DNA from 3 places in the Kitasatospora sp. NPDC088264 genome. Region 3 is predicted to be linked to each of the others. Evidence: riboswitches for the same ligand, from Rfam matches in the RefSeq annotation. Region 3 holds a riboswitch; each other region holds the start of a gene.
What was found. Region 3 has a riboswitch for cyclic di-AMP ahead of AB0O82_RS08030 (M23 family metallopeptidase). Riboswitches for the same ligand answer to the same signal wherever they lie in the genome.

Region 1 (7,529 bases), on a different contig from region 3:
GCTGGGCCAGCTCGACGGCGTCCAGGGTCTCGGTCAGCGAGCCGATCTGGTTCACCTTCACCAGCAGCGCGTTGGCGGTGCCGGTCTCGATGCCCCTGGCCAGGCGGGCCGGGTTGGTGACGAACAGGTCGTCGCCGACCAGCTGGACCTTGTCGCCCAGCTTGACGGTCATGGCCTTCCAGCCGTCCCAGTCCGACTCGTCCAGCGGGTCCTCGATGGAGACCAGCGGGTAGGCGTCGACCAGCTCGGCGTAGTACTCGATGAGCTCGGCGGCGGAGATGGCCTTGCCCTCGAACTGGTAGGCGCCGTCCTCGTAGAACTCGGACGCGGCGACGTCCAGGGCGAGCGCGATGTCACGGCCGGGCACGTAGCCGGCCTTCTGGATGGCCTCGGTGATGAGGTCCAGGGCCTCGCGGTTGCTGTCCAGGTTCGGCGCGAAGCCGCCCTCGTCGCCGAGGCCGGTGGACAGGCCGCGCTCCTTCAGCACGCCCTTGAGGGTGTGGTAGACCTCGACGCCCCAGCGGACGGCCTCGGAGAAGGACTCCGCGCCGATCGGGGCGATCATGAACTCCTGGATGTCGACGTTGGAGTCCGCGTGCGAACCGCCGTTGAGGATGTTCATCATCGGAACGGGCAGCACGTGCGCGTTCGGGCCGCCCAGGTAGCGGAACAGCGGCAGGTCGCTGGCCTCGGAGGCGGCGTGCGCCACGGCCAGCGAGACGCCCAGGATCGCGTTGGCGCCGAGCGAGGACTTGTCCGGGGTGGCGTCCAGGTCGAGCATGGCCTGGTCGATCAGGCGCTGCTCGGTGGCGTCGTAGCCGACCAGCTCCGGGCCGATCTGCTCGATGACGGCCAGGACGGCCTTCTCCACGCCCTTGCCGAAGTAGCGGTTCTTGTCACCGTCGCGCAGCTCGAGCGCCTCGAAGGCGCCGGTGGAGGCACCCGACGGGACAGCGGCACGGCCGGTGCTGCCGTCGTCGAGGCCGACCTCGACCTCGACCGTGGGGTTGCCACGCGAGTCGAGGATCTCACGGGCTACGACGACATCGATGGACGGCACGAGGCATCTCCTTGCGGAAGCAGGGTCCGGCTGACGTTGGGTGCTGCCGGCGGGACGATTGCGGAGTCGTTACGACCAGAGCCTAACCGCCCCGGCCCCCGGGGCCGCGCTGGCCTCGGTCCCGTCTCAGCGTGTGGCCCGGCTACCCACCGGTAGTTCACCTGCTTGCCCGATCGAAGCGGGCGAATACGGGGGAATGCGGGCGAAGGGGGACAGGTCCCGTCCCCCTTCGCCCGCAGGGCGCGGGCCGTTCAGGGCCCGGGCCGCTCAGCCGAGGTGCAGCACCTGGCCGGGCATGATCAGGTTGGGGTTGCCGCCGACGGTGCCGCGGTTGCCGTCGTACACCGACTGCCAGCCGCCGGACACGCCCTGGGCGGCGGCGATCGTCGACAGCGTGTCGCCGGCCCGGACGGTGTAGTCGTGACCGCCCTGCGCGGCGGCGGGCTGCGCGGCCGGGGCGGACTGCGCGGGCTGCGCGGCGCGGGGCGCGTACTGCGGCTGGGCGGCGGGCTGGCCCGCGTACTGCTGGTAGACGCTCTGGTGGCTGGTCCAGTACCAGGCGCCGTTGTTCTGGTACCAGTACACCTTCGCGTCGGCGTCCCAGCCGGCCTTGCCGGAGAAGCCCTGGGTCTGCGGCTGCGTCTGCTGCGGGGCCTGCTGGACGGGCTGCTGGGCGGCCGGCTTCGGGGCGGCCTGCTTGACCGGCTGCTGGGCGGGCTTCGGGGCCTGCGCCTGCTGGGTCGGCTTGGCGGCGGACTGCTTGGCGGGCTTGGCGTCCGTGGAGGTGTCCACGGAGGCCGGGGCGCCGCCCTTGCTCAGGCCGGCCTTCTGGGAGCAGACCGGCCAGGCGCCCGGGCCCTGCGAGGCCAGCACCTTCTCGGCGACCGAGATCTGCTGCGCCTTGCTGGCCTGGTTGGCCTGCGGGGCGTAGGAGGTGCCGCCGTACGCCTTCCAGGTGCTGGGCGTGAACTGCAGGCCGCCGGAGAAGCCGTTGCCGGTGTTGATGCTCCAGTTGCCGCCGCTCTCGCACTGGGCGACGGCGTCCCAGGTGGAGGCCGGGGCGGCGGAGGCGCCGGTGGCGGTGAGGAGCGGCATCGCGAGTCCGACGCCGGCCACACCGGCGACGGCGATGGCCTTCTCGGTCTGGGTGCGACGGCGGTGGCGGCCGGTTCCAACGAACAGCATGAAGAGGTCCCTCTCCGCACGCCTGCGAGGTGAGCTGTCGGGTTCGGACCGGGAGGTGGCCCGGCCGCCGAAAGCGGAAACGATTCCGCTCGGGCGGCTTCACCCCAAGCCGTCGGGGAACGGCAACAAACCTGGTTCCCCCGCCCCTGCCCAGGGTCTGGTCGGTTTCCCGTGACGCGGCGGGCAGGATTCGGCGTTCCGCGCACGAGGTCCGCAGCTGCGAACTCCAGGGAGAGTAGACAGATCATCAGACCAATAACAAGCTCATATCACCGATATCACACACAAATTACGGCGCGTGGTCAATCGCCTACCAACGGCGGCGGTATGTCCGGATTAATGCGGGTTCAGGCCTGGCTCCACGGGCCGCCGGAGACATGCCGTCAGCGTGTCGGGGCGTCGGTCGGCGTGACCGGCGGCGCGTACGGAGAGCAGGTCTCCGGAGTGAATTCGACCGGGAGTTCCCGCAGGCCACGCATGATCAGGCCGCCCCTCCAGCGCAGGTTCTCCGGGTTTTCCGCGAGCCGCAGGTCCGGCAGCCGGGAAAGCAGCGTGGCCAGTGCGCTCCGCCCCTCCAGGCGGGCCAGCGGGGCGCCGATGCAGTAGTGGATCCCGTGGCCGAAACCCAGGTGCGGATTGTCCGTGCGGGCCAGGTCCAGGGTGTTCTCGTCCGCGAACCTGGCCGGATCGCGATCCGCCGCGGCCAGCACCACCAGCACCGGATCGCCCACCGGGATGTCCACCCCGCCGATCGACAGCGGCCGCGTCGCGAAACGCCACGTCGCCATCTCCACCGGCCCGTCGTAGCGCAGGAGTTCCTCGATCCCGGTCTCCAGCAGCGCCGCCTCGCCGCGCACCACCGACTCCTGCAGCAGCCTGCGCTGCTCCGGGTTGCGCAGCAGCGCGTACGTGCCGTTGCCGATCAGGTTGACGGTCGTCTCGAACCCCGCGAACAGGAGGATGAACGCCATCGCGGCGGCCTCGTTCTCGTTCAGGTGCTCGCCGTGGTCGCTCGCCCGGATCAGGCCCGAGATCAAGTCATCACCCGGATCCGCCCGCTTGCGGTGGATCAGCTCCAGCAGGTACGCCCGCATCCGCTTCACCGCCCGCCCCACGCCGCCGCGTTGGCCGCCGCCGTGCCGGATCATCATCCCGGCCCAGTCCCGGAAGTCGTCCTGGTCCTCGGCCGGCACACCCAGCAGGTCGCAGATCGCGTAGATGGGGAGCGGGAACGCGAACTCGTGGATCAGGTCCGCCGAACCGCGCTGCGCGAAGCCGTCGATCAGCCGGTCCGTGAGCTGCTGCACCCGCGGCTCGAACTCCGCCACCCGGCGCGGCGTGAACGCCTTCGACACCAGCCGGCGCAGCCGGGTGTGGTCCGGCGGGTCGATGTTCAGCAGATGCGTCATCAAGTCCGCCTGGCGTTCCCCCGGAATTCCCACCCGCCCGGTGCGGTGCGCCTGCTCGCTGTGGTGTGCCGGGTTCTTCGACAGCCGGCCGTCCGCCAGCGCCTGCCGAGCGTCCGCGTAGCGGGTCACCAGCCAGGCCTCCACCCCACTCGGCAGCGTCGTGCGGTGCACCGGGGCGTGCTCGCGCAACCAGGCGTAGGCGGGGTACGGATCGGTGGCGAACTCCCAGGTGAAGAGCTGCGGGGCGGCGGGATCGGGCTGCACTGGCATGCGTCGACCGTATCCGGTGGGTCGGGGCCGCACCGCCTCCGGCGGACGCGACCGGCGGGGCCGGATCGTCGACACCCGGCGGACGGCCCGCCAACGCTCCGTGGACGCCCCGTGGACGGTCCGTGGACAGCTCTTGGACAGCTCTTGGCCGGGTGGCGGGCGTGACCCTGGTCACCTGAGGGGTAATCCCTGTTGCGGAGGGTCAGGACCTGCCTACGATCCTCCGCAGAAATCGTGGGCGCCGGTGCGGTGTCGCCCACAGGGAGGAGCAGACCATGCGGGTCAGCGGGGCAGTCGTCGTCATCGCGGTACTCGACGGCGGATCGGGAGCCGAGCTCGCCCGCCGGTTCGCCGCCGCCGGCGCCGCCGGAGTGCTGATCGCCGACCAGCGTGCGGGCGTCGCCGAGGACCTCGCCACCGAACTCGACCGGCCGGGCTGCCCCGTCGTCGGCGTCGGCGGCGACATCCGCCGCCCCAGCGACGTCGCCGCCCTCGTCGACACCGCCGAGAAGCACCTCGGCCCCATCGACCTGTTCTGCGTCGCCGGCCCCGACGGCGAGCGGATCGTCTCGCTCGCCGAACTGCCCGCCCGCCTCGACCTCGAACGCCTCGCCGAACTCCTCGCCCTCGTCGGCGAGGCCATCGGCGAAGTCGTCCCCCGGCAGCGGCGGCCGATCGAGAACACCGCCACGGCCGCCTGAGGCCCTGCCCGGGCCCGCTACTCGCCGACCGGCCCGAGGCCCTCGGCCGCGCGCACCGCGTCCCGGTAACCGCGCGCGGCCGAGCGCAGCGCCGCGTCCACGTCCACCCCGGCGTCGTACGCCCGCTGCGCCACCGCCAGCAGCAGCCGGCCCGCCGACTGCGCCGTCAGCTCCGCCGGCAGCGCGTACGGCTCGTCCGGCACGCCCGCGAAGCCCGCCCGGCGCACCCGCGACACCAGCTTCGCCGCGTACGCCAGCGACGGCAGCCCGGCCGGCACGCCGTCCAGCACCGACTCCCGGTCCGCCTTCTCGGCCGCCTTCAGCTGCTCCCAGTTCGCCTCCACCTCGGCGGCGCCCTCCGCCTCGACGTCCCCGAACACGTGCGGGTGCCGGTACATCAGCTTCTCGACGATGTCACCGGCCACGTCGTCGATCGAGAACGCCTCCGCCGGGTGCTCCTCGGCGATCCGGGAGTGGAAGAACACCTGGAGCAGCACGTCGCCCAACTCCTCGCGCAGCGTCTCCCGGTCCCCCTCCTCGATCGCCTCGACCAGCTCGTACGCCTCCTCGACCAGGTACTTCACCAGGCTCTCGTGCGTCTGCTCGGCGTCCCACGGGCAACCGCCCGGCGAGCGCAGCCGGTCCATCACCGACACCAGGTCCAGCAGCCGCGCCCCCGGCAGGTCGTACGACCCCGGCAGCACCTCGATCTCCGGCACCTCACCGGCGTGCTCCACCGCCAGCCGCGCCAGCGCGTCCGTCAGCCCCGGATCCCCGTCCGGGCTGCCCAGCCACACCGTCGGCCCAGCCCCGCCCGGCTGCCCGGTCAGCAGCCGCGCCAGCGCCGGTGCCGACCCCGCCGCCACGACCTCGACCTCCACCCCGGCCTGCCGCACCGCCGCCACCTGCGGATGCCCCGCGTCCCCCGCCAGCACCCGCCCCGCCGACCGCAGCGCCTCCCACGCCGGCCACGCCAGCAACCCGGGGGCCACCCGGTGGGTGGTCGTCAGCAGGATCAGCTTCGCGTCCGGAACATTCGTCGTCACACCCCGAACCTACCCGCCGCCCGCCCGGGGCGGGGACGGGCCCGACGGGACCCGCCCCTCCCGCCGGGGTCCTACTTCTTCGACCCCGCCAGGTCGTCGAACATCGCCGACAGGAACTCGCTGCACCAGCCCAGCAGCTCCCGCCCGACCAGCGGCTTGCCGCCGATCCGCCCGGGGCTCGGCCGCGGCACCAGCAGCTGCTGGGCGGCCGCCTTGACCTGGCTGCGCGGGTAGAGCCGGTTCAGCCGCAGCTGCTGGGACTCCCGCAGCTCCACCGGCCCGAACCGGACGTTGGCCCCCTGGAGGGTGATGTCCGCGATGCCGCACCGCCGGGCGTACAGCCGCAGCGCCGCGACCAGCAGCAGGTTCTCCACCGGCTCGGGCAGCTTGCCGTAGCGGTCGACGAGCTCGTCCCGGACCTGCTGGATGTCCGCCTCCGAGTTGACCGCCGCGATCGAGCGGTACGCCTGCAGCCGCAGCCGCTCGCCGGGCGCGTAGTCGTGCGGCACGTGCGCGTCGACCGGCAGCTCGATCTTCACCTCCAGCGGCTCCTCCTCCGGCTCGCCGCCGTTCGCCAGCGACTCGCGGAACTCGGCCACCGCCTCGCCGACCATCCGCATGTAGAGGTCGAAGCCGACGCCCGCGATGTGCCCGGACTGCTCGCCGCCGAGCAGGTTGCCGGCGCCGCGGATCTCCAGGTCCTTCATCGCCACGTACATGCCGGCGCCCATCTCGGTGTGCTGGGCGATGGTCGCCAAGCGCTCGTGCGCGGTCTCGGTGAGCGGCTTCTCCGGCGGGTACAGCATGTACGCGTAGCCGCGCTCGCGGCCCCGGCCGACCCGCCCGCGCAGCTGGTGCAGCTGGGAGAGGCCGAAGGTGTCCCCGCGCTCGACGATCAGGGTGTTGGCGTTGGAGATGTCGATGCCGGACTCCACGATCGTGGTCGACACCAGGACGTCGAACTCCTTCTCCCAGAAGTCGACGACGACCTTCTCCAGCTGGTTCTCCCCCATCTGCCCGTGCGCGGTGGCGATCCGCGCCTCGGGGACGAGGTCCTTGAGCCGGGCGGCCGCCTTGTCGATCGACTCCACCCGGTTGTGGATGTAGAACACCTGGCCCTCGCGCAGGAGTTCACGCCGGATCGCGGCCGAGATCTGCTTCTCGTCGTAGGGGCCGACGAAGGTCAGCACCGGGTGCCGCTCCTCCGGCGGGGTGGTGATGGTGGACATCTCGCGGATGCCGGTGACGGCCATCTCCAGGGTGCGCGGGATCGGCGTCGCGGACATGGTGAGCACGTCGACGTTGGCGCGCAGCTTCTTCAGCTGCTCCTTGTGCTCGACGCCGAAGCGCTGCTCCTCGTCGACGATGACCAGGCCGAGGTCCTTGAACCTGGTCTCGGAGGAGAACAGCCGGTGGGTGCCGATGACGACGTCCACCGAGCCCTCGAACAGGCCCTCCAGCACGGCCTTGGCCTCGCTGTCGCTCTGGAACCGGGAGAGCGCCTTCACCGACACCGGGAAGTTGGCGTACCGCTCGGCGAAGGTGGAGAAGTGCTGCTGCACCAGCAGCGTGGTCGGCACCAGCACCGCCACCTGCTTGCCGTCCTGCACCGCCTTGAACGCGGCGCGCACCGCGATCTCGGTCTTGCCGTAGCCGACGTCGCCGCAGATCAGCCGGTCCATCGGGACGGACTTCTCCATGTCGGACTTGACCTCGGCGATGGTGGTCAGCTGGTCCGGCGTCTCCGCGTACGGGAAGGCGTCCTCCAGCTCGCGCTGCCAGGGGGTGTCCGGGCCGAAGGTGTGGCCGGGGGCGGCCATCCGCGCCGAGTACAGCTTGATCAGGTCGGCGGCGATCT
Region 2 (7,529 bases), on a different contig from region 3:
TCGCCGCCCGTGAGCGGGTCACCCGCCACGACGTGAAGGCCCGGATCGAGGAGTTCAGCGAACTCGCCGGCCACGAGCAGATCCACAAGGGCATGACCTCCCGGGATCTGACCGAGAACGTCGAGCAGCTGCAGATCCGCCAGTCGCTGGAGCACGTGCGCGACCGCACGGTGGCCGTGCTGGTCCGGCTGGCCCGCCTGGCCGCCCAGCACTCCGAGCTGGTCATGGCCGGCCGCTCGCACAACGTGGCCGCGCAGGCCACCACCCTGGGCAAGCGCTTCGCGTCGATCACCGACGAGCTGCTGGTCGCCTTCCGTCGCCTGGAGGAGCTGATCGCCCGCTACCCGCTGCGCGGGATCAAGGGCCCGGTCGGCACCGCCCAGGACATGCTGGACCTGCTCGGTGGCGACACCGACAAGCTCGCCGAGCTGGAGCGCCGGGTCGCCGGGCACCTCGGCTTCGAGAACGTGCTGATCAGCGTCGGCCAGGTCTACCCGCGCTCGCTGGACTTCGAGGTGCTCACCGCCCTCGTCCAGCTGGCCGCCGCGCCGTCCAGTCTGGCCAAGACCATCCGTCTGATGGCCGGCCACGAGCTGGTCACGGAGGGCTTCAAGGAGGGCCAGGTCGGCTCCTCGGCGATGCCGCACAAGATGAACACCCGCTCCTGCGAGCGCGTCAACGGCCTGGCCGTCATCCTGCGCGGCTACGCCTCGATGACCGGCGAGCTGGCCGGCGACCAGTGGAACGAGGGTGACGTCTCCTGCTCAGTGGTGCGCCGGGTCGCGCTGCCGGACGCCTTCTTCGCCTTCGACGGCCTGCTGGAGACCTTCCTGACCGTCCTCGACGAGTTCGGCGCCTTCCCCGCCGTGATCGAGGCCGAGCTGGACCGCTACCTGCCGTTCCTCGCCACCACCAAGGTGCTGATGGGCGCGGTGCGCGCGGGCGTCGGCCGGGAGACCGGGCACGAGGTCATCAAGGAGCACGCCGTCGCCTCCGCGCTGGCGATGCGTGCGGGCGCCCGCGAGAACGAGCTGCTGGACCGGCTGGCCGCCGACGAGCGGATCCCGCTGGACCGGGCCGGGCTGGACGCGCTGCTGGCCGACCGGCTCTCCTTCACCGGTGCGGCCGGTGCCCAGGTCGCCGAGGTGGTCCGCCAGGTGGAGGCCGTCGCCGCCGCCTACCCGGAGGCCGCCAAGTACGCGCCCGGTGACATCCTCTGACGATTCGTCAGCTGGCTGAGGGCCCTGCCGCCGATCCGGTGGCGGGGCCCTCGTCCGTGTGGACGTGGCCCGGGTCGAGCGGCGGGGTGGTGCCGCAGGCCCACTCGCAGTCCGGCTCGGCCACCGGGCGGTCCACCGGCGCGAGCACGTTGCCGCGGACGGTGGCGAAGGCCGTCAGCCCGCCGGTGACCAGCAGCCCGGCGCAGATCAGCATCGCGGTGCGGAAGGCCGAGTCCACCGCGGACGGCACCCGGTAGGCGTCGCCGCTCAGCCCGGCGAGCGAGGGCAGCGCGGCGACCGCGAGCAGCCCGGCCGCGCGGGCGGCGGCGTTGTTGACGCCGCTGGCGATGCCCGCGTGCCGGACCTCGACGGCGGCCAGCACCGTCGCCGTCAGCGGCGCGACCAACAGGGTCATCCCGCAGCCCAGCACCGTGACGGCGGGCAGCACGTCCGCCCAGTAGGAGGAGCCGGGGCCGGTGCGCAGCATCAGCAGCACCCCGGCGGCGCACAGCAGCGGACCGACGGTGAGCGGGATCCGGGGGCCGATCCGCTTGCCCAGCCGCCCGGCGCGCGCCGACAGGGTCAGCATCAGCACGGTGATCGGGACCAGGGCGAGGCCGGAGACCAGCGGGGAGAAGCCGGAGACGATCTGCAACTGCACCACCAGCAGGAAGAACACCCCGCTGAACGCCGCGTAGACGCAGAGGGTGACCAGGTTGACGGCGGTGAACAGCCGGGAGGAGAAGAGGCCGAGCGGCAGCATCGGCTCGGCGGCGCGGCGCTCGACCGCGATGAAGGCAGCGCCGAGCAGCAGGCCGATCGCGCCGGTGAGCCAGACCGCGGGGGACAGGCCCTCCCCGGCGGCGGTCAGCGCGTAGGTGATCGCGCCGAGGGCGAGCGCGGCGAGCAGCGCGCCGGGGACGTCGAAGCGGCCGACGGCGCTCTCGTTCCGGCTCTCGGGGACGAACCGGGAGGTGACCGCGACCACGGCGGCCGCGAGCGGAAGGTTCAGCAGGAAGATCCACCGCCAGCCGGGGCCGTCCACCAGCCAGCCGCCGAGGAAGGGGCCGACCGCGGCCGACACCCCGCCGAGGCCCGACCACAGGCCGACCGCCGCCGAGCGGTCGTCCGGGTGGAAGACGGCTTGCAGCATGGCGAGCGAACCGGGGGTGAGCAGCGCCCCGCCGATGCCCTGGACGGCGCGGGCGGCGATCAGCACGTGGATGGTGGGGGCGGCGGCGCAGGCCGCGGAGGCGGCGGCGAACCAGAGCACGCCGATCAGGAAGACCCGGCGCCGGCCGTACCGGTCGCCGAGCGCGCCGCCGAGCAGGATCAGTCCGGCCAGGGTGAGCAGATAGGCGTTGAGCGTCCACTGCAGGGACGCGAGGGAGGCGCCGAGATCGGTGCCGATGCGGGGCAGCGCGACGTTCACCACGGTGCCGTCGAGCATCGCCATGCTGGAGCCGAGCACCGTCGCGAGGAGGACCCAGCGTCCCCGCGAGGTGCCCAGGCGCAGTGTTCCTGCTTCGGAGGTGGCCACGGGCCGATCCTGCGCCCGTGGGGCGTACGTGACAAGGGTCACCGGGGGGTGTGTCGGTGGGTGCGCGGTGCGTGAGCGGGCGGGTGCGCAGCGGTGGCGGAATCGGCGCAGCGTCGTGGATCAGTGGCGCCGGGTGAATGGATTGTGCACGTACGGTGCAGCCGATCATTCGGAGGGTCACCGCAGCTCGGGGGGTTGTTGCCGGTTCAAGTGATCGACATTGCTTCACCCGAACGGATGGGTTTTAGTTCAGCGACCGCCCGGCCAGTCCGGACGGATCCACCGGGTGGAACGCCGAATCCTGCCGCTGCCCGGTGGCTCGCACCGAACTCTGTACGGCAGGAGCGGGGGACCCACAGGTAAGTCGCCGGACCGGAAACGGCACGCTTTCGCGTACCCGGATCCAGGGCCGGCTAGGGGTGAAGCCGCATGTGCGGCCGGGCAACTCCAGCCCGAACCCGACAGCTCACCTCGCAGGCGTCGGAGAGGAAAATTCCATGCCTGCACAGGCTCGTCGTATCGCCCTGCCCCGCGCCGCCCGCATCGGGATCGCCACCGCCGTCACCGGTGTCTCCTTCGCCCTGCCGCTCGTCACCGCGATGAGCGCCCAGGCCCACCCCGCGCCGGCCGCCGCGGTCACCGCCGCCCCGGCCGCCGCTCCCGCCGACCAGGCCCAGGCCTCGTCGCAGGAGAGCTACCGCGTCGTCAGCGGCGACACCCTGTCCCGGATCGCCGACGCCCAGCACGTCGACGGCGGCTGGCAGGCGCTGTACGACCACAACCGTGAGGTCGTCGGCGGCAACCCGGACCTGATCTTCCCCGGTCAGCGGCTCGTGATCGCGGGCCAGGCCGCCCCGGCCAAGCCCGCTGCCCCGGCGAAGCCCGCCCAGCCGTCCGCCCAGGACGCCGCGCCGGCCACCACCGCCGCCAAGCCGCAGGCCCAGCCGGAGGTCCGGACCGAGGCGGCCAAGCCGTCCGCCCAGCTCCAGACCCAGCTGCAGACCGCCGCGCCGTCCGCCGTGGTCACCGCCGTGCCGGTCGCCGCCGCTTCGGCCTTCGTCGCCCCGCTGGCCGGCCCGAAGCTGGGCACCGCGTACGGCGTGGCAGGCTCGATGTGGGCCTCCGGCCACCACACCGGCCAGGACTTCGTCGCCTCCACCGGCACCCCGCTGCGCGCCGTCGGCAACGGTGTCGTGGTGAAGGCCGGCAACGGCGGCGCCTACGGCAACGAGGTCGAGATCAAGCTCGCCGACGGCCACTTCGCCGAGTACGCGCACCTCTCCTCGATCGGGGTGAAGATCGGTCAGGCCGTCAAGGCCGGACAGCAGATCGGCCTCTCCGGCGCGACCGGCAACGTGACCGGCCCGCACCTGCACTTCGAGATCCGCAACGGCTCGGAGTACGGCTCGGACATCAACCCGGTCGCCTACCTGCGGGCCCACGGCGTCGCGCTCTGACCCGTACCGGATGTACCGGATGTGCCGGATCTGCCGGATGTACCGGATGAGGAACCACCGCTGCTACGGGGCGAATCGACCGCCCGGGATGGTCATGTCGGGTGACCGCTCGACCGGGTGATCGCCGCAGCAGTGGACATGGGCGCGGGACACGCCCAGGCCGGCCCGGCTCGCGAGACTTCTCTCGCGAGCCGGGTCGGCCGCTGTCGTTTCCGGGCCTTGGTGGGTGTGTCCGGGGAGAGTTGACGATACGTCAGTGTGCTTCGGCGGGCCGGTTCAGAGCCGGTGGGCGGGCAGCCCGTGCTGGGCGGCGGTCAGCAGCTCGTGCATCCGCTGCCCGAAGTCCTCGGTGTCGGCGGCCGGTTCGGGGAAGACCAGGCGGACGTCGCGGTGGCCGTGCGGGTGGTCCAGGCGCAGGACCAGGCCGTGGCGGTCCAGGGCGAGCGGGCGGACCTCCGGGTGCTGGGCGAGCAGGTCCGGGTCGAGCAGCCGGGTGAGGACGGCGAGGGCGTCGGCGTGGTCGTCGGCGAGGTGGGTGAGCATGGCGGCCTCGTAACGGGCCAGCGGGTCGGGCGTGGCGAGGGCGAGGTCGCCAGCGGTGAGCGCGCCGGTGCCGTAGGGGGTGGCGAGGACGGCGTGGGCGACGTCCACGCGCAGGTGGACGCTGAGGCCGTCGTCGGCGAGGTGGGCCAGGTGCAGTCGGCCGGCCAGGGTGAGGCGGGCGCGGATCCGGTCGCGGACGGCGACGGGGGAGATGTCGGTGACGTCCAGGACGACGGCGAGTCCGTCGGTGGCGCGGGCGGCGGCGGTGGCGAGCGGGTCGCCCAGCGGGGCGCGCAGGCGCAGCCGGGAGCCGTGGACGGAGACCGGGGTGTCGAGGTCGTGGTGTTCGCCGCAGGCGCGGACGGTGAGCGAGGAGGTCGCGCTGAGCAGGCTCTGGACGCGCTCGGCGGTGGTGGGTTCGGGCACCTCGGCGTCGCCGGCGGGCAGGCTCATGACGGACCTCCAGTTAGTTAGGTGAGCCTAACCTAATCTCCGCTCGAGGGTGTGGCAAGTGGCGTGGCCGGGATTGCTGTCGTCGGGGATAGGTGGCGCTTGCAAGTACCTGCGGGTGTCTCGTATTGTCGACGCTGGTAGTTGCATGCGCAACGGTTCTCTCTGGAAAGCGGTCCCTCATGCCCCTCGCGCTCCTGGCGCTGGCGATCAGCGCCTTCGGTATCGGCACCACCGAGTTCGTGATCATGGGCCTGCTGCCCGAGGTCGCCGGCGACTTCTCGGTCTCCATCCCCACCGCCGGTCTGCTGATCTCCGGCTACGCGCTCGGCGTCGTGGTCGGCGGCCCGCTGCTCACCATCCTCGGCACCCGGGCCCCCCGCAAGGGCATGCTGCTGACGCTGATGGGCCTGTTCGTGGTGGGCAACCTGATCGCGGCCGTCGCCCCCGCCTTCGGGCTGCTGATGATCGGGCGGATCGTCAGCGCCTTCGCGCACGGCGCGTTCTTCGGCATCGGCTCGGTCGTCGCCGCCGACCTGGTCGCCCCGCACAAGCGGGCCGGCGCCATCGCCCTGATGTTCACCGGCCTCACCGCCGCCAACGTGCTGGGCGTCCCGATGGGCACCCTGCTCGGCCAGCACTTCGGCTGGCGCTCCACGTTCTACGTCGTCGCCGGGCTCGGCCTGCTCGGCCTCGCCGGGATCGCGGCGCTGGTGCCCGTCCAGCCGCGGGCGGGCGCCGCCCGGCTCGGCCCCGAACTGGCCGTCTTCCGGACCCTGCGGCTCTGGCTCGCGCTCGCCATGACCGTGCTCGGCTGGGGCGGCATCTTCGCGATGTTCACCTACATCACGCCGATGATGACCGAACTGGCCGGCTTCGCCCCGAGCAGCGTCACCTGGCTGCTCTTCCTGTTCGGCGTCGGCCTGTTCGTCGGCAACCTGCTGGGCGGCTGGTTCGCCGACCGCGCGCTGATGCGCAGCCTCACCGTGATCCTCGCGGTGCTCGCGGTGCTGCTGTTCGCCTTCACCTTCGCCGCGCACAGCAAGCCGGCCGCGATCGTCCTCATCCCGCTGATCGGGCTGTTCGGCTTCGCGACCGTCGCGCCGCTGCAGAAGCGGGTCATGGACCAGGCGGCGGGCGCGCCGACGCTGGCCTCGGCCGCCAACATCGCCGCGTTCAACCTGGGCAACGCGCTGGCCGCCTGGCTCGGCGGGCTGGTCATCTCCGGCGGCCTCGGCTACGACGCGCCGAACTGGGTGGGCGGGCTGCTCACCGCGGTCGCCCTCGGTGTGACGGTGTTCGCGGCGGCGCTCGACCGGCGCGGCGCGGCGGGCGAGGGGCGGGTCGTGGCGCGCTCGGGGGCCCCGGCCGAGCAGGGCGTGCCCGCGGGGCGGTGAGCGAGGGGGACGGCGGAGGGCCCGGACGCCTGGTGCGCGTCCGGGCCCTTGCGGTGGTCGGGCCGCTCGACGGTGTCTCAGGCGACGACGGCCTGGGCGTCGATCTCGACCAGCATCGGCTCCTGCGGCAGCTCGACGAAGATCGTGGTGCGGCAGGGCTTCACGCCGCCGGGCTTGATGTTCTCGTCGATGAACTCGGCGTACACCTCGTTCATCAGCGGGAAGTCCGCCCGCTTGGTGAGGTAGACCCGGAACATCACCACGTCCTCGATGGTGGCCCCGCCGGCCTCGACGATCGCCTTGACGTTCTCCAGCGTGCGCCGGGTCTGCGCCTTCACGTCGCCGTGGTACAGGTACTCGCCGGTCGCCGGGTCCTGCGGGCCCTGGCCGGAGACCTGGAGGATCGGGCCCTTGCGGACGCCCTGGGAGAACATCCAGGCGGGGGCGGGGGCGCCGTCGGTGCGGACCTCGGTCTTGCCGCTGGTCGGGTGCTGCTCGTTCATGGGGTTCCTTACGGTCTGACGGTTGATCAGTTGTGGTCCGGGCGGCCGCAGTCGGCCGAGATGGCGCGGGTGGTGGCGAGCAGCTGCGGGAGGAGGTCCAGCACCTGCTCGTAGGGGAGGACGACGTCCGGCACCGAGATGGACGCGGCGGCGACGACCCGGCCGCTGGCGTCCCGGATCGGTGCGGCCACGCAGTTGATGAACGCCTCGTGCTCGGCGTGGTCCTGCGCCCAGCCCTGGACGGCGACCTTCTCCAGCTCGGCGAGCAGCGCCTCGGGCGTGCTGAGGGTGCGGGGTGTGTGCGGGGTGAAGTCGATCCCGGCGGCCACCCGGCGGCGTTCGGGCAGCGGCAGGTCGGCCAGCAGCACCTTGGAGACGGCGGCGCTGTGCAGGGCGGCGCGCAGGCCGATCCGGGAGTA
Region 3 (7,529 bases):
CGGTGACCCGGACGGCGATGAGCCGCCGCAGTTCGGCGAGGCCGCCGCTGACGTGCTTGTACAGCGACGGGGTGGCGACCCCGGCCCGGGCGGCGACGGCGGCCAGGGTGAGGGCGTCGGCGCCCTGCTCGTCGATGAGGGCGATGGCGTGGTCGACGACCTGCTCGGGGGTGAGTCCTACTCGGGGCATGGTGTGGGCTCTCCGTCGGTGGAAGGCGTACGTGGCGTGGCGTGGCGGGGCTGACGTGGGCGGGCGGGGCTCAGGCGAGTTCGGCGAGGAAGGGCAGCAGGGCGTCGGCGGTGGCCTGCGGGTTGTCGGCCATCGGGTAGTGCCCGGATCCGTCGATCATGACCTTCCGCGCGTTGAGCGCGATGGCCTGCCGGTCGGCGACGGCTTCCGGCTCGGGGAAGTCGGGGTCCTTGCTGCCCATGATGACGAGCGAGGGGCAGCGCACGGCCGCGGTCCAGCCGACGGGCGCGGAGTCCCCGCTGACGTGTCCGCGGGTGGCGGTCTTGCGGCCGGGGGTGCGCATGGCGGCGACGAGTCCGGCCACGTACGGGTCGAAGTCGGCGGGCCTGGCGCCCGGGTAGGCCAGCTTGCGGTGGTAGAGGCCCCAGAAGGCGGGCGAGTGGACGGTCAGGAAGCCCATGACGCGGAGGGCGCCGCGCATGAGGGCGCCGGGCGGGGGGTTCTCGATGAAGGCGTCGATCAGGGCGATGCCGGCGACCCGCTCGGGGGCGTCGCCGGCGGCCTTGACGACCGTCGCGCCGGTGTAGGAGTTGCCGACCAGGACGGCGCGGTCGATGCCGAGGTGGTCGAGCAGGGCGAGGACGTCGGTGGCGATGGCGGCGGGGGAGTAGTCGTCCCAGATGATCGAGGATTCCCCGAAGCCGCGCAGGTCCATGGTGATGACCCGGCGGCCGGCGGCGGCCAGCAGCGGGCGGAGGTGCCGGTAGGCGGCGCGGGTGTCGAGCATTCCGGGGAGCAGCACGACGGGGGCGCCGTCGCCCTGTCGGGTGTCGTCGTAGGCGAGGCGGCCGCCGGTGACGTCGAGGTACTGGGTGGTGGGGGCGCTGGTGGCGTTCATGGTGGGCCTCCGGAGGGTTGCCGGTGCGGGGCTTCGGTGCTGCCGCCGATAGCCATAAAGCTAAGGCTAATAGCCTTAGCCGTCAAGCCCTCGCGCCCTGCGGAGCGGGGGAGGCCGGCGGGGGGTGCGCGGATGAAGGGTCGTTCGTTGACGTCCGATCACGTGAGGTGGCGTCAACGGTGCTCAAGGGGGTGCAGGGGTGTCCAAGGGGAACAAAACGCCCGTCGTGCCCCGGAGTGCCCCGCCCGTCTCCGGTCGTCCCGGGCGAACGGCTTGGAATCAGGGCCTCCTAGGATTAACGTTTGATAACGCAGCGCGGTCGTCAACGCCGTACCCAGACGGCACCGTGCGCCGTCGCCTAATCCCGCCGACCGGCCTCCGGGCAGGTCAGGGAGCCGGGGAACCACGTTCCTTGGGGTGAATCGGCGGGGCTCCGGCCCGGCCGTAGGAGACCTTCCTGCTCCGAACCCGTCAGCTAACCCGGTAGGCGCGAAGGAAGGAAAGGAGCGCGCCTCCGTGGCGTCGACGCACACTCCGGCACACCCGGCCGGCCTCGCAGCAGGTACCCGGCTCCTCGACCACCCCGGCCCGGACGGCCCCGAGTACGCGGGCCCGGAGGCCGAGACCAACCGGCACCGGATGCCGCGTCAGGTCCGTGGGGCCTCCCCGCTGCTCGGCGTCACCGCCGTCGCCGCCACCCTGGGCGCCACCGGCTTCGCCTCCGCCACCCCGGCCGCCGCCCCCGCCATCGAGACCCCGGACGAGACCCCGGTCGCCCTCTCCGCCGACCCCGGCCTCGCGCTCGCCGCCCGCATCCAGCTGCAGGCCGACAGCCAGCGCACCGCCGCCGAGGAGGACGCCCGCGTCCAGGCCGCGAAGGAGGCGGAGGCCAAGGCCGCCGCCAAGGAGGCCGAGGCCAAGCGGGCCGCCGAGGAAGCCGAGCGGGCCAAGGCCGCCGCCCTCACCCTGCCGGTGCGCGACTACCACCTCACCGCCCACTACGGCCAGAGCGCCCGCTACTGGGCCCACCTGCACACCGGCCTGGACTTCGCCGCCGACACCGGGACCCCCGTCTACGCGGTCGGCCAGGGCACCATCACCTCGGCCGGCTGGTCCGGCTCGTACGGCTACCGGATCGTCGAGACCCTGCCCGACGGCACCGAGATCTGGTACTGCCACCTCTCCTCGATCATCAAGGGCTCCGGCAAGGTCGGCTCCGGCCAGCAGATCGGCAAGGTCGGCGCCACCGGCAACGTCACCGGCGCGCACCTGCACGTGGAGGTCCGCCCCGGTGGCGGCGCCCCCGTCGACCCGGAGACCTGGTTCCAGCAGCGCGGCGTCAACCCCTGACGCACCCGCGAAGCCCCGGCCGCCGGAACCAGCAGCGCGGCCTCAACCCCTGACGCACCCGCGAAGCCCCGGCCGCCGGAACCAGAAGGCACCGCGGCCGGGGCTTCGCCGCGTCACTCCTGCGCCGGGTCTGCCGGCTCCGCCGGGTGCGCGTCGAACTCCTCCTGCGCCGGCCCCGCCAGCCCCTCCAGGCGGGCGTCGAACTCCTCCTGCGCCAGCCCGGCCAGGTACGCGTCGATCTCCTCCTGCCCCGGCTCCGGCGCGAGGTCCGGGAACTCCTCCACCAGCAGTCGTGGCAGCCCGGGCACCGTCCACTCCCCGTACAGGTCGAGCGCGGCTTCCACCGCCGCCTCCTCGAACGCTCCGAAGTCCCCGGCCAGTTCGTCCGGCATCGGCTGGCCCAGCGCGGTCAGCTCGGCCAGGTTGCGGTAGCTGCGCCGCATCAGGCCCTGCTCCAGCAGCCGGCGCGCGCCGTCGGTGGCCATGCCGACCGAGATCACCCGGGTCGGGCTCCAGCCCTGCTCGTCCACCTCGTCCAGCCAGCCGGTCTGCGCCAGTGCGGCGAACACGGCCAGCCGCTCCTCCTGCGCCAGCTCCCGGAAGCCGGTCAGCCACTCCCGCACCGCCTCCGGATCCGCGACGTCCGCCCCGTACGCGTGCAGCAGCAGCGCGTACAGCCGGGGCCAGGTCACCAGGTCGGCGCGGCGCAGCAGCCCGGCCGCGACCTCGCCCTGCCACTCGGCCTCGGCGTGCAGCCGCTCCTGGCGCTTGGCGTTGAGCCGCTTGGCGGCCCGCTGGTGGTCGGTCAGCAGCCGGACGGCGGCGCCGTACGCCAGCGGGTCCGCCTCCGGTTCGGGTTGGACGTACAGGTAGAGCCGCTCGTACAGCAGGTGCTCCACCGCGTTCGAGGTCAGTTCGGGCCAGCCGTCGTGCATCCTGCCCTCGCCCAGCTCCAGCAGGGCCAGCACCGCGCGCAGCGGCGCTTCGGCCACCGGGGCGCGGTCCTCTTCCGCCGCCCAGGCGAGCAGGTCGGAGGCCCTGGTGCGCGGGGCGAGCCGCAGGTCTTCGTCGTTCATAGCTCGAACGGTAACCGCTGGCCGGGGGTAGGGTCGGCTGCCATGGTCCCCGTACGACTCACCGGCCCCCGGCTGGCCATCCGCGAGTATCACCACACCGCCGGCGACGTGGACGCGCTGTACGGGCTGTTCAGCGACCCGGAGGTCACCCGCTACCTCCCCTTCGAGCCGCGCGACCGTGAAACCTGCGCCGACCAGATCGAGCTCTACCTGGAGGAGGCGATGGCGCCGGAACGGGACACCTACCGGCTGGCCGTCACCCGGCGCGACGACGCCGAGGACCCGGTGGACGCCGTGCCGATCGCCCACGCCTCCCTCACCCTCGGCAAGCACCGCTCCGCCCACCTCGGCTACGTGCTGGGCCGCGACGTCTGGGGCCGCGGCTACGCGGGCGAGATCGCCGGCCTGCTCTGCGAGCTCTCCTTCGAGGCCCTCGGCGTGCACCGGCTGGCGGCCCGGGTCGACGTGGACAACGGCGCCTCGGCCAAGGTGCTCCTCCGGCTCGGGTTCCAGTTGGAGGGGCGGGTCCGGCACGACCTCTACAAGGGTGGCGCCTGGTCCGACTCGTACCTGTACTCGCTGCTCGCCGACGAGTGGCGCGGCGCGACCGGCTGACGGCCCGGCGTGGACGTCCGGCGTGGACGTCCGACGCGGACGTCCACGCGGACCTGGGGGCAGGCCTGCCGGGTCAGGCCCGGGGGGTTAACCCCACCCCCGATCCGCCAGGCCTCCGGATCCTCCCCGGCCCGCCGTTCGACCAGACTGGTGCCATCAGCAGTCGAGAACGAGGGACCGGGGCCGGGACATGAGCATCAGCCGAAGCACGCAGGACCGCGAGTGGGACGTCCTCGGTGGTTACGGCGACGACCCGCGTCCCGCTCGGGCCCACCGGACCGAGGAGCCGCCGGCCGTCTGGCGGGCGCCGTTCTCCGGGCACTACTACCGCGAGATCGGCTACACGCTCACCGGCCTGCCGCTGTCGGTCATCGGCTTCTCCGTCTCGATCGTGCTGTTCTGCATGGGGATCGGCACCTTCGTCACCGTCCTCGGCCTGCCCGTCCTCGCCCTCCTGACCACCGTCGCCCGCGGCATGGGCCGGATGGAGCGGGCCCGGGTGCGCGGCATGCTGGCCCTGGACGTGCCCGCCCCGGCGCCGGTGCGCCAGACCCGCCCGGGCACCTGGGGGGCGATCACCGCGCGGCTGGCGGACCCGGCCGGGTGGAAGGCCGCGTTCTACCAGGTGGTGATGTTCCCGTGGGCGGTCCTCAGCTTCGTCCTGTCGCTGGTGTTCCTGCTGCTCGGCTGGGCGATGGCGCTGTACCCGCTCTACCACTGGGTCTTTCCGGCCTTCACCTCCTGGCGCGGGTACCGGATCTTCGACTTCTACGACAGCGACAACGTCCAGCACGTCTACTACATCGAGGGGGCCTGGCAGATCGCCGGCCTCTCGCTGGTCGGGGTGCTGCTCATCATCCTCACCGCCCAGCTGGTCCGCGGCCTGACCAACGTGAACCGGGCCGCCGCCCAGGGCCTGCTCGGCCGCTGAACCCCGCGGCCCTCCCCGCCTGCCCCGCCCGCCTCCCCGGCCCCGCCCACACCCGGACGTGCTCCGGATGCGGGTGGGGCCGGCCCGTGTTGGGATGGCCGGGTGGCCGCCGCACACACCCCCGCCGACCCGGGCGCCCTGGGCCGGGACATCCTGGTCACCTCCCGCCCGCTGGACGAGTACTGCGACCTGTTCGACCTCACCCGGGCCCAGCTCGCCGCGCTGCCGGGCCCGGTGCTGGACTGCCCGGGCGGTGCGGCCGGCCTGGCCGCCGAGGCGCGTCGGCTCGGCTGCCGGGTGATCGCCGCCGACCCGGCGTACGCGCTCCCCGCACCCGAGGTCGCGGCCCACGCGCTGGCGGCCCGGGCGTCGATGGCCACCGCGATGGCCGCCCGTCCGCACCTGTACCCGTCACCGCGCTCCTGCCGACCGGACCGCTACCTGCGCAGCTGGGACCGCGCCCGTCGCCTGTTCGCCGCCGACTCGGCCGCGCACCCGCAGCAGTACGTGGCCGCCGCGCTGCCCCGACTGCCGTTCGCGGACGGCGCCTTCGCGCTCACCCTGAGCGGCTACCTGCTCTTCGCCTACCCCGAACTGTTCGGCCCCGAAAGGCAGTTGGACGCCCTGGTGGAACTCGTCCGGGTGACCTCCCCGGACGGCGAGGTCCGCGTCCAGCCGCTGCACGACGGCCACGGCCTCCGCTGCGCCCACCTCGACCCGCTGCGGTACGCGCTCGGCGAGCGCCGCGTCGCCAGCGAGATCCGCCGCTTCCCCCGCGCCGCGGACGGCCGCACCCGCCGGGTCCTGGTCCTGCGGGCCGCCGACCGCCGCCGCCGGTCTGCTGCCGAAAAGTAATGGTCTCTCCTGGTCAGCGCCCCTATACTCGCCCGCATGAACGAGACGACCGTCAGGCGTGCCGGGGCGGCCGACGCCGACCGGCTCACCGAGCTGATACAGGCCTCCACCGCCTACCGCGGCCACTACTCGGCGATGATCGACGGCTACCAGGTCACCCCCGAGTACATCGCCCGGCACGAGGTGTTCCTGGCCTCGGACCCGACCACCGACCGGCTGCTCGGCTTCTACGGCCTGATCCGCGAACCGGCCGAACTGGACCTCATGTTCGTCGCCGACGAGGCCCAGGGGCTCGGCATCGGGCGGAAGCTGATCGCGGACATGCTGGAGCGCGCCCGGGCCGCCGGGATCGCCTCGGTCAAGGTGGTGTCCCACCCGCCCGCCGAGGGCTTCTACCTCCAGGTGGGCGCCGAGCGCACGGGCACCCGCCCGCCGCAGGTCAAGACGCCCTGGGAGCAGCCCGAACTGCGCTTCACCGTCAAGGAGTTCGGCAGCTAGCTGGGGTCGCCCGCCGACGGAGCCGACTGGACGGGCTGAGCTGGCTGAGCGGGCTGAGCGGGTGGGACCGGCTGTCCCGGCTGTCCCGGGTGGTCAGGCTCGGCGGGTCGGGCCGGCTGCGTCGGGACGAAGGCCGTCGCCTCCAGCCGGGACAGTATCTTCTCCGCCAGCCAGCTGCGGTCCGACCCGTACGGGATCCCCTCCGGCAGCACCAACTGCCCGGCCACCGCGTCCCGCAGCCGCTGCGCCTCGGCGCCGGGCAGCCGGGAGAGCAGGCCCCGGGCGGCCAGCAGCGCGTGGTACTGCTCGAAGCCGGAGCGTGGACGCTCGATCGCGTCCAGCAGGCTCGGCAGGTCGGCCAGCGACGGGTCGCCCTGCATCAGCGCGAGCGCCTGGATCCGGCGGCCCTCGGAGCCGTCCGCGTACAGGGCCCGCACCTGGTCGGCGGTCAGCGCCGAGCGCCGCGCCGTCGAGCGGACCTCGGCCACCACGCCCTCCGGCCCGGACGAGGGCGAGGAGGCGGGCGGCAGCTGCGCGGCGAGCGCGGCCGACTGCTCCGCGCTGCCCCCCAGCAGCCCGAGCTGCTGCATCGCCCGGACCCGCAGGTCGTCGGCACCCACCTTGTCGCCCCGCCGGTCGCGGTCCTGCCCGGCGAGGAAGAGGTCCAGGGCCTGGTCGGCGTCGGTCAGCACCTGCGGCAGCGCGAGCCTGGTCACCAGCCAGCCGGCCAGGAAGCCGAAGACCACGAAGTACAGCACCAGTGCCGCCGCGAACGGCACCGCGGCGTCCTCCCCGCCCAGTGCGGGGGCCAGCGCGGTGCCGAGCTGGTGCAGCCGCTCGCCGAGCGAGCCGAGCTGGGTCAGCCCGACGCCCAGCAGCACCTTGGTCAGCCAGTCGGACACCTGCTCCAGGTTGGTGTTCGGGGCGTACGAGCCCTGCGGCTCGCCGCTGCCGCTGCGTACCCGGGGCACCCCGAACAGGAAGCCGAGCGCGCCGCCGAGCACCGTCGAGGCCCCGGCCACCACCAGCCCGCCGCCGAACGCCTGCCAGGCCTGCTCCCGGCCGAGCGAGAAGAGCAGCAGCCCGAGCAGGCCCGTCCCGGCCAGCACCCCGGTC

Region 1: it holds a riboswitch for cyclic di-AMP, as region 3 does, so the genes downstream of both, AB0O82_RS34700 (transglycosylase family protein) here and AB0O82_RS08030 (M23 family metallopeptidase) in region 3, are expected to answer to the same signal.
Region 2: it holds a riboswitch for cyclic di-AMP, as region 3 does, so the genes downstream of both, AB0O82_RS19785 (LysM peptidoglycan-binding domain-containing M23 family metallopeptidase) here and AB0O82_RS08030 (M23 family metallopeptidase) in region 3, are expected to answer to the same signal.

The regions. Positions count from the first base shown of each region.
Region 1 is NZ_JBFBIR010000076.1:7,235-14,763, forward strand. Features, by position in the region: gene eno (phosphopyruvate hydratase) at 1-1,060, opposite strand, end outside; gene AB0O82_RS34700 (transglycosylase family protein) at 1,328-2,245, opposite strand; cyclic di-AMP (ydaO/yuaA leader) riboswitch at 2,251-2,418, opposite strand; gene AB0O82_RS34705 (cytochrome P450) at 2,629-3,924, opposite strand; gene AB0O82_RS34710 (SDR family NAD(P)-dependent oxidoreductase) at 4,200-4,625, shown strand; gene AB0O82_RS34715 (MazG family protein) at 4,643-5,671, opposite strand; gene mfd (transcription-repair coupling factor) at 5,743-7,529, opposite strand, start outside.
Region 2 is NZ_JBFBIR010000023.1:73,436-80,964, reverse strand. Features, by position in the region: gene purB (adenylosuccinate lyase) at 1-1,220, shown strand, start outside; gene AB0O82_RS19790 (MFS transporter) at 1,228-2,760, opposite strand; cyclic di-AMP (ydaO/yuaA leader) riboswitch at 3,073-3,255, shown strand; gene AB0O82_RS19785 (LysM peptidoglycan-binding domain-containing M23 family metallopeptidase) at 3,258-4,217, shown strand; gene AB0O82_RS19780 (DUF2470 domain-containing protein) at 4,494-5,213, opposite strand; gene AB0O82_RS19775 (MFS transporter) at 5,393-6,607, shown strand; gene AB0O82_RS19770 (RidA family protein) at 6,685-7,110, opposite strand; gene AB0O82_RS19765 (IclR family transcriptional regulator) at 7,137-7,529, opposite strand, start outside.
Region 3 is NZ_JBFBIR010000007.1:17,935-25,463, reverse strand. Features, by position in the region: gene AB0O82_RS08040 (TetR-like C-terminal domain-containing protein) at 1-190, opposite strand, end outside; gene AB0O82_RS08035 (alpha/beta hydrolase) at 261-1,088, opposite strand; cyclic di-AMP (ydaO/yuaA leader) riboswitch at 1,434-1,592, shown strand; gene AB0O82_RS08030 (M23 family metallopeptidase) at 1,605-2,438, shown strand; gene AB0O82_RS08025 (hypothetical protein) at 2,552-3,514, opposite strand; gene AB0O82_RS08020 (GNAT family protein) at 3,557-4,129, shown strand; gene AB0O82_RS08015 (sensor domain-containing protein) at 4,320-5,060, shown strand; gene AB0O82_RS08010 (hypothetical protein) at 5,163-5,915, shown strand; gene AB0O82_RS08005 (GNAT family N-acetyltransferase) at 5,952-6,413, shown strand; gene AB0O82_RS08000 (hypothetical protein) at 6,410-7,529, opposite strand, start outside.